2 regions of the Actinoplanes derwentensis genome follow, and region 2 is predicted to be linked to the other one. Evidence: predicted binding sites of a transcription regulator. Region 2 holds the regulator's gene; the other holds the start of a gene.

Region 1 (3,412 bases), 640 kb from region 2:
AGGGCGCGCCCGGTGGGCGCGCCCTCTCCTGAAACCGATCGGTCAGAAGCCCGGACCGTGCTGGTGTCCGTGCCCGTGACCGCCGTGGCTGTGGCCACCGGCGGCGGCCGGAGCCGCCTCGGCCGGCTTCTCCACCACGAGGCTCTCGGTGGTCAGCAGGAGCCCGGCGATCGAGACGGCGTTGGAGACCGCGTTGCGGGTCACCTTCACCGGGTCGATGATGCCGGCCGCGGCCAGGTCGACGTACTCGTCGGTGGCGGCGTTGAGGCCGTGGCCCCAGCCCAACTCGTTGACCCTGCCCACCACGACGTAACCGTCGTGGCCGGCGTTCTGCGCGATCCAGCGCAGCGGCTCGACGAGCGCCTTGCGGACGATGCCGACGCCGAGCGCCTCCTCGCCGGTGAGACCGAGGTTGCCCTCGAGCTCCTTGGCGACCTGGGCCAGAGCAGCGCCGCCGCCGGGGACGGTGCCCTCCTGGACCGCAGCCTTGGTCGCCGCGATGGCGTCCTCGATGCGGTGCTTGCGCTCCTTCATCTCGACCTCGGTGGCCGCGCCGACCTTGATCACCGCGATGCCGCCGGAGAGCTTCGCCAGCCGCTCCTGAAGCTTCTCGCGGTCCCAGTCGGAGTCGGACGCCTCGATCTCCTTGCGGATCTGCGAGACCCGGTCGGCGACGTCGGAGGAGTTGCCGCCACCATCGACGATGGTGGTGTTCTCCTTGTCGACCACGATGCGCCGGGCGCTGCCCAGCGACTCCAGGCCGACCTGGTCGAGCTTGTAACCGAGCTCGGGCGCGATCAGCTCACCGCCGGTGGCGATCGCCAGGTCCTGCAGGATCGCCTTGCGGCGGTCCCCGAAACCGGGCGCCTTCACCGCGGCGACCTTGACGGTCTTGCGCAGCGAGTTGACCACCAGGGTGGACAGGGCCTGGCCCTCGACGTCCTCCGCGACGATCAGCAGCGGCTTGCCGGTCTGCAGCACCTTCTCCAGCAGCGGAAGCAGTTCTTCGATGCTGGAGATCTTCTGGGTGGTGAGGAGGATGTGAGCGTCCTCCAGCACCGCCTCCTGCGACTCGGCGTCGGTCACGAAGTTCGGCGAGATGAAACCCTTGTCGAACTGCAGACCCTCGGTCACCTCGAGCTCGGTGTGCAGTGCCGAGCCCTCCTCGATGGTGATGACACCATCGCGGCCGACCCGGTCCATCGCCTCGGCGATCAGCTCGCCGATGGCGGCGTCCTGAGCCGAGATGGTGGCCACGTTGGCGATCGCCTGGTGGTCGTCGACCTCGACGGCCTTGGCCAGCAGCGCCTTGGAGACGTGCTCGGCGGCCTGGTCCATGCCCCGCTTGAGGCCGATCGGGTTGGCACCCGCGGTCACGTTGCGCAGGCCCTCGCGGACCAGCGCCTGCGCGAGCACGGTCGCCGTCGTGGTCCCGTCACCGGCGACGTCGTTGGTCTTGGTCGCCACCTCTTTGACGAGCTGCGCGCCGAGGTTCTCGTACGGGTCGGTGAGCTCGATCTCCTTGGCGATGGTGACGCCATCGTTGGTGATCGTGGGCGCGCCGAACTTCTTGTCCAGGACGACGTTACGACCGCGCGGTCCGAGGGTGACCTTGACCGTGTCGGCGAGCGTGTTGACGCCGTGCTCCAGCAGGTGCCGGGCGTCGTCAGAGAAGCTGAGAATCTTCGCCATTTATGGTCCCTTCACGCACCAGCGCCCTGCCCCGAGCGATCGGAACAGGGCGCAAGCGCAATCAGTTAGGTCTTACTTCTCGATGACCGCGAGGACGTCGCGGGCGGAGAGCACCAGGTACTCCTCGCCGGCGTACTTGACCTCGGTGCCGCCGTACTTCGAGTACAGGACCACGTCGCCGACATTGACGTCGAGCGGGACGCGGTTGCCCTTGTCGTCGATCCGGCCGGGGCCGACGGCGAGGACGGTGCCCTCCTGGGGCTTCTCCTTGGCGGTGTCGGGGATCACGATGCCGGAAGCGGTCGTGGTCTCAGCCTCGTTCGCCTGGACCACGATGCGGTCCTCGAGCGGCTTGATCGCAACCTTTGTCGCGGTAGTCACGGGCATACCCTCCTGGGTATCAGGTTTCGCCGACCTTGGATCAGGCCGGTCAATGCCTCATGCCACCGGGCGGGGCCGTCGTCGCGGGTGCCGGTCCGCCTGGTGCCTAACCGCCACGGAGGACCCGGGCGGTTGGCACCCTCATGGTGAGAGTGCTAATCGGAGACTATGCCGGAACTAGCACTCCGTCAACCAGAGTGCCAACCTGTCACGCCAGGGAGAATGCCTGTCGTGACCCCTGAGTTGTTGCATTTGTTGCAGACCCCGAACGGGGTGGAAGCCCTGGCCGTGGCGGCCGAGGTGGCCGGCGGTGAGCCGCTCGCCGCGGCCTCGGCCATGCGGGCCCGGGGCTTCGGCGCGGAACTCGCCGCGGCCGCCTTGACCCAGGCTAGTTTGCGAGAACGCGCCGCGATGAAGTTCGGCTCGGACGCCGCCCGGATGTTCTTCACCAGGGCCGGTCTGGAGCAGGCGACCCGCGCGGTGGTCGCGGACCGGCGCGCCGCCCGGCTCGCCGCCGCCGGTGTCCGGAGCCTCGCCGACCTGGGGTGCGGGCTGGGGTCGGACGCGCTGGCCGCGGCCCGGCACGGCATCACCGTGCACGCCGTGGATGCCGATCCCGGCACCGCGGCACTCGCCGCCGCGAACGCCGCGGCCGCGGGGCTGGCCGACCGGATCACCGTGGCGTGCGCCGACGCGACCACGGTGCCGGTGGAGCGGTACGACGCGGTCTTCGCCGATCCGGCGCGCCGCCAGGCCGGCCGGGGCCGGGTGTTCGACCCGAAGTCGTACTCACCGCCCTGGGACTTCGTCGCCGGGCTGGCCGGCCGGGTGCCGCACACGGTGCTGAAGCTGGCGCCCGGCATCGACCACGACCTGCTGCCCCCGGGCGCCGAGGGGGAGTGGGTGAGTGTCGGCGGCGACCTGGTCGAGGCGGCCTTCTGGTGCGGTCCGCTGGCCCGGGTCCCGCGCCGGGCCTCGCTGATCGGCCCGGACGTCGTGCTGACCGGCTCCGGCACCGAACGCGCCCCGGTCGGCGAGATCGGTTCGTGGATCTACGACCCGGATCCGGCGGTGATCCGCTCGCACCTGGTGGCCGAGTTCGCCGCGACGGTCAGTGGCCGGCTGGCCGATCCGGACATCGCCTACGTCTACACCGACGAGCCGGTGGACACCCCGTTCGCCCGGCGTCTCGCGGTGACCGACGTGCTGCCGTTCTCGCTGAAACGGCTGCGGACACTGCTGCGGGAACGGGGGATCGGGGTGTTGGAGATCCGTAAACGGGGCTCGGCGCTGGTCCCCGAGCAGCTGCGCAAGGACCTCCGGCTGTCCGGGCCGAACA
Region 2 (3,412 bases):
GAAGGCGTCTCGCATGCGGCTGAAGAAGCCGCCCTGTTTGCTCAGTTCGGCGACGTCCTCGCCGCGGGTCTTGGCGAAGTCGCGGAGCATGCGCTCCTGGTCGACGGTGAGTTTGGTCGGCGTCTTCACGTCCAGGTGCACGAAGAGGTCGCCACGGCCCTGGCCGCGCAGGTGCGGGACGCCCTTGCCTCGGATCCGGAGCGTGCTGGCCGGTTGGGTGCCCGGTTTGACCTCGATGTTCTCTTCGCCGTCGAGGGTCTTGATCGTCATCCGGGTACCGAGCGCGGCCGCGGTCATCGGCAGCGTCACCCGGCAGTGCAGGTCGTCACCCTTGCGGGAGTAGACGTCGTGCGGGCGCTCGTGGATCTCCACGTAGAGATCACCGGCCGTGCCGCCGCCGGGGCCGACCTCGCCCTGCTGGGCCAGGCGGATCCGCATGCCGTCCTCGACACCCGCCGGGATCTTGACGGTGAGGGAACGGCGGGTCCGGATCCGGCCGTCACCGGCGCAGGTCGGGCACGGGTTCGGGACGGTCGTGCCGTGACCCTGGCAGTTCTGGCAGGGGCGGGACGAGACGACCTGGCCGAGGAAGGTGCGCTGCACCGACTGGACCTCACCGCGACCCGAACAGACCTCACAGGTGGCCAGGTGGGTGCCGGGCGCGGTGCCGGCGCCGGAACACTGGGTGCAGAGCACCGCGGTGTCGACGGTGATCGGCGCCTCGACGCCGAACGCGGTCTCCACCAGGTCCAGCTCCAGGCGCAGGATGGCGTCGGCGCCGGGTCGGGTGCGCGGGCGCGGGCCGCGGGATCCACCACCGGCGGCCGTGCCGAAGAACGCGTCCATGATGTCCTGGAAACCGACGAACGGTCCGGCTCCACCGGCACCGCCGGGCATGCCGCCACCCGGCGCGAGCGGGTCGCCACCGAGGTCGACCATCTGACGCTTCTGCTCGTCGGACAAGACCTCGTACGCCGCGTTGATCTCTTTGAACTTGTCGTGCGCCTCCGGATCCGGGTTCACATCCGGGTGAAACTGCCGAGCCAGTTTGCGGTAGGCACGCTTGATCTCGTCGTCGGTTGCCTCCCGGCTCACACCGAGAATTCCGTAATAGTCCTTGGCCACGGGGTTTGGAGTCCTCAATGTCTGCGCGAATCCGTCAATTCTGTGCCAACAGGTCGCCAACGTAGCGTGCGACCGCACGAACGGTGGCGATAGTGCCGGGGTAGTCCATCCGGGTGGGACCCAGCACTCCGAGCCCCCCGACGATAGTCGTACCCGGGCCGTAGCCACTGCTCACCACGGACGCCGACCGCAGGTTGTCGATCTGATTCTCGTCACCGATCAGGACCCGCGTGGTGCGGGGCTCCAGATCGCCGATGAGCTTGAGCAGGATGACCTCCTCCTCGAGGGCTTCGAGGACGGGCCGCAGTGTGCCCTGGAAGTCCAGCACACCGCCCCGTGTCAAGTTCGCCGTGCCCGCGAGGGCGAGGCGCTCCTCACTCCGCTCGACGAGTGTCTCCAGGAGCACCGAGGCCAGGCAGGTCATCGCGGCGCGGTGCCCGACGTCGCAGTCCTCCACGAGTTTCTGCACCAGGGCCGGGGTGTCGGCGAGGCGCTGACCGGCCAGTTTCTCGTTCACCCGGCGGCGCAGCTCCCAGACGTCACCGTCCTGCACGGGGCCGGGCAGCTCGACCAGCCGCTGCTCGACCCGGCCGGTGTCGGTGATCATCACGAGCATCAGGCGGGTCGTGGAGACCGGCACGAGCTCCAGATGGCGAACGGCGGAGCGGGACAGGCTCGGATATTGCACGACGGCTACCTGGCGGGTGAGCTGGGCCAGCAGCCGGACCGTACGATGCACCACGTCGTCGAGGTCGACGGCACCGATCATGAACCGCTCGATGGCCCGGCGCTCGGCCGGACTGAGTGGCTTTATCCTGGTCAAGCGGTCGACGAAGAGCCGGTAACCGGCGTCGGTGGGCACCCGGCCGGCGCTGGTGTGCGGCTGCCGGATGTAGCCCTCCTCCTCCAGCACCGCCATGTCGTTGCGGACGGTGGCCGAGGAGACGCCGAGTTTGTGCCGGTCCACCAGGGCCTTGCTGCCGACCGGCTCCTGGGTTTCGACGTAGTCCTCGACGATTGCCCGGAGTACCTCGAGCTTGCGGTCATCCAGACTCATATGACCCCTCCCCCTGTTGGCACTCCTGCTAATAGAGTGCCAGTCTACGTCCCCGGCGGCGGCAATGCGATGATCGAAAGTACCGAGCGGGCTCAGATCTTGGGAGCGACATCGGTATCGACCGGCTGGGACCCGGGTCCTAGCGTGTATTTCATGACCGAGCCTCCCCGCCCGCCGGATGACGACCCGACCGCGCCGTACCACCCGCAGGGCGGCTATCCACCGCCTCCGCCGCCGCCCTACACGCCGCCGCCTCCTTATGCGGATCCCTACGGCCAGCCGCAGTACGGGAAACAGCCTTACGACCAGCCGCAGTACGGCCCGCCCCAGTACGGATCCCCCTACCAGGCCGGCAGCCCGGACGAGCGCACCTGGGTCCTGATCGCCCACTTCGGTGGCGCCGCCGCGGCCTTCTTCGGTGGCGTGTTCATCGGCTGGCTCCCGCCGCTGGTCGCCTATCTGGCCCGCGGCAACCAGTCCCCGATCGTGCGTGCCGAATCACTCAAGGCGCTGAACTTCCAGCTCGTCTGGACGATCGTCGGGGTGGTCGGTTACGCGCTGATCGCCTGCGCCGGGCTGGGCCTGCTGTTCACCGCCGCGGCCTGGGTGATCGCGACCCTCTTCGGCGTGATCGCGGGGATCAAGGCGGTCAACAACGAGCCGTATCAGTATCCGATGACCTACCCGTTCATCAAGTAGTCGTCAGAGCACGTCGCGGATGACCGCGTCGGCGAGCAGGCGGCCGCGCAGCGTGAGCACGAGGCGGCCGTCGGCGTACGGCCCCGAGTCCAGCAGCCCGTCGGCCAGCGCCTGCGCGGCACCCGTGGCGTCGACCCGGTCCAGCGGGATGCCCTCGCGCAGCCGCACCCGGAGCATCACGTCCTCCATGTGCCGGTCGTCGCCGGACAACAGTTCCCGTGCGTGGCCCGGGGACAAACCGGAGGACAGGCGCTTGGCGTACGCCGACGGATGCTTCACGTTCCACCAGCGCACCCCTCCGACGTGGCTGTGCGCGCCCGGCCCGAGTCCCCACCAGTCGGCGCCGGTCCAGTAGAGCAGGTTGTGCCGGCACCGGCCGGCCTCGCCGCGGGACCAGTTGGACACCTCGTACCACTCGAAACCGGCCTCGGTGAGCGCCGCCTCGGCGGCCAGGTAGCGGTCGGCGGCGACATCGTCCTCCGGGTAGGGCAGTTCGCCCCGCCGCATCCGGGCGGCCATCCGGGTGCCGTC

What was found. The regulator HrcA, encoded in region 2, represses chaperone genes, less so after heat shock. The targets are predictions, from matches to a motif close to GGTTNGCACNCTCNNNNNGAGNGTGCNAACC.
Region 1: a site for HrcA is predicted at 2,204-2,234, ahead of groES (co-chaperone GroES). Genes of this name have one in related genera too.

What each region holds. Positions count from the first base shown of each region.
Region 1 is NZ_LT629758.1:6,829,991-6,833,402, reverse strand. It holds gene BLU81_RS29920 (ABC transporter ATP-binding protein) at 1-32, shown strand, start outside; gene groL (chaperonin GroEL) at 43-1,692, opposite strand; gene groES (co-chaperone GroES) at 1,765-2,079, opposite strand; gene BLU81_RS29905 (class I SAM-dependent methyltransferase) at 2,296-3,412, shown strand, end outside.
Region 2 is NZ_LT629758.1:6,188,695-6,192,106, forward strand. It holds gene dnaJ (molecular chaperone DnaJ) at 1-1,125, opposite strand, end outside; gene hrcA (heat-inducible transcriptional repressor HrcA) at 1,160-2,182, opposite strand; gene BLU81_RS27100 (DUF4870 domain-containing protein) at 2,336-2,881, shown strand; gene hemW (radical SAM family heme chaperone HemW) at 2,885-3,412, opposite strand, start outside.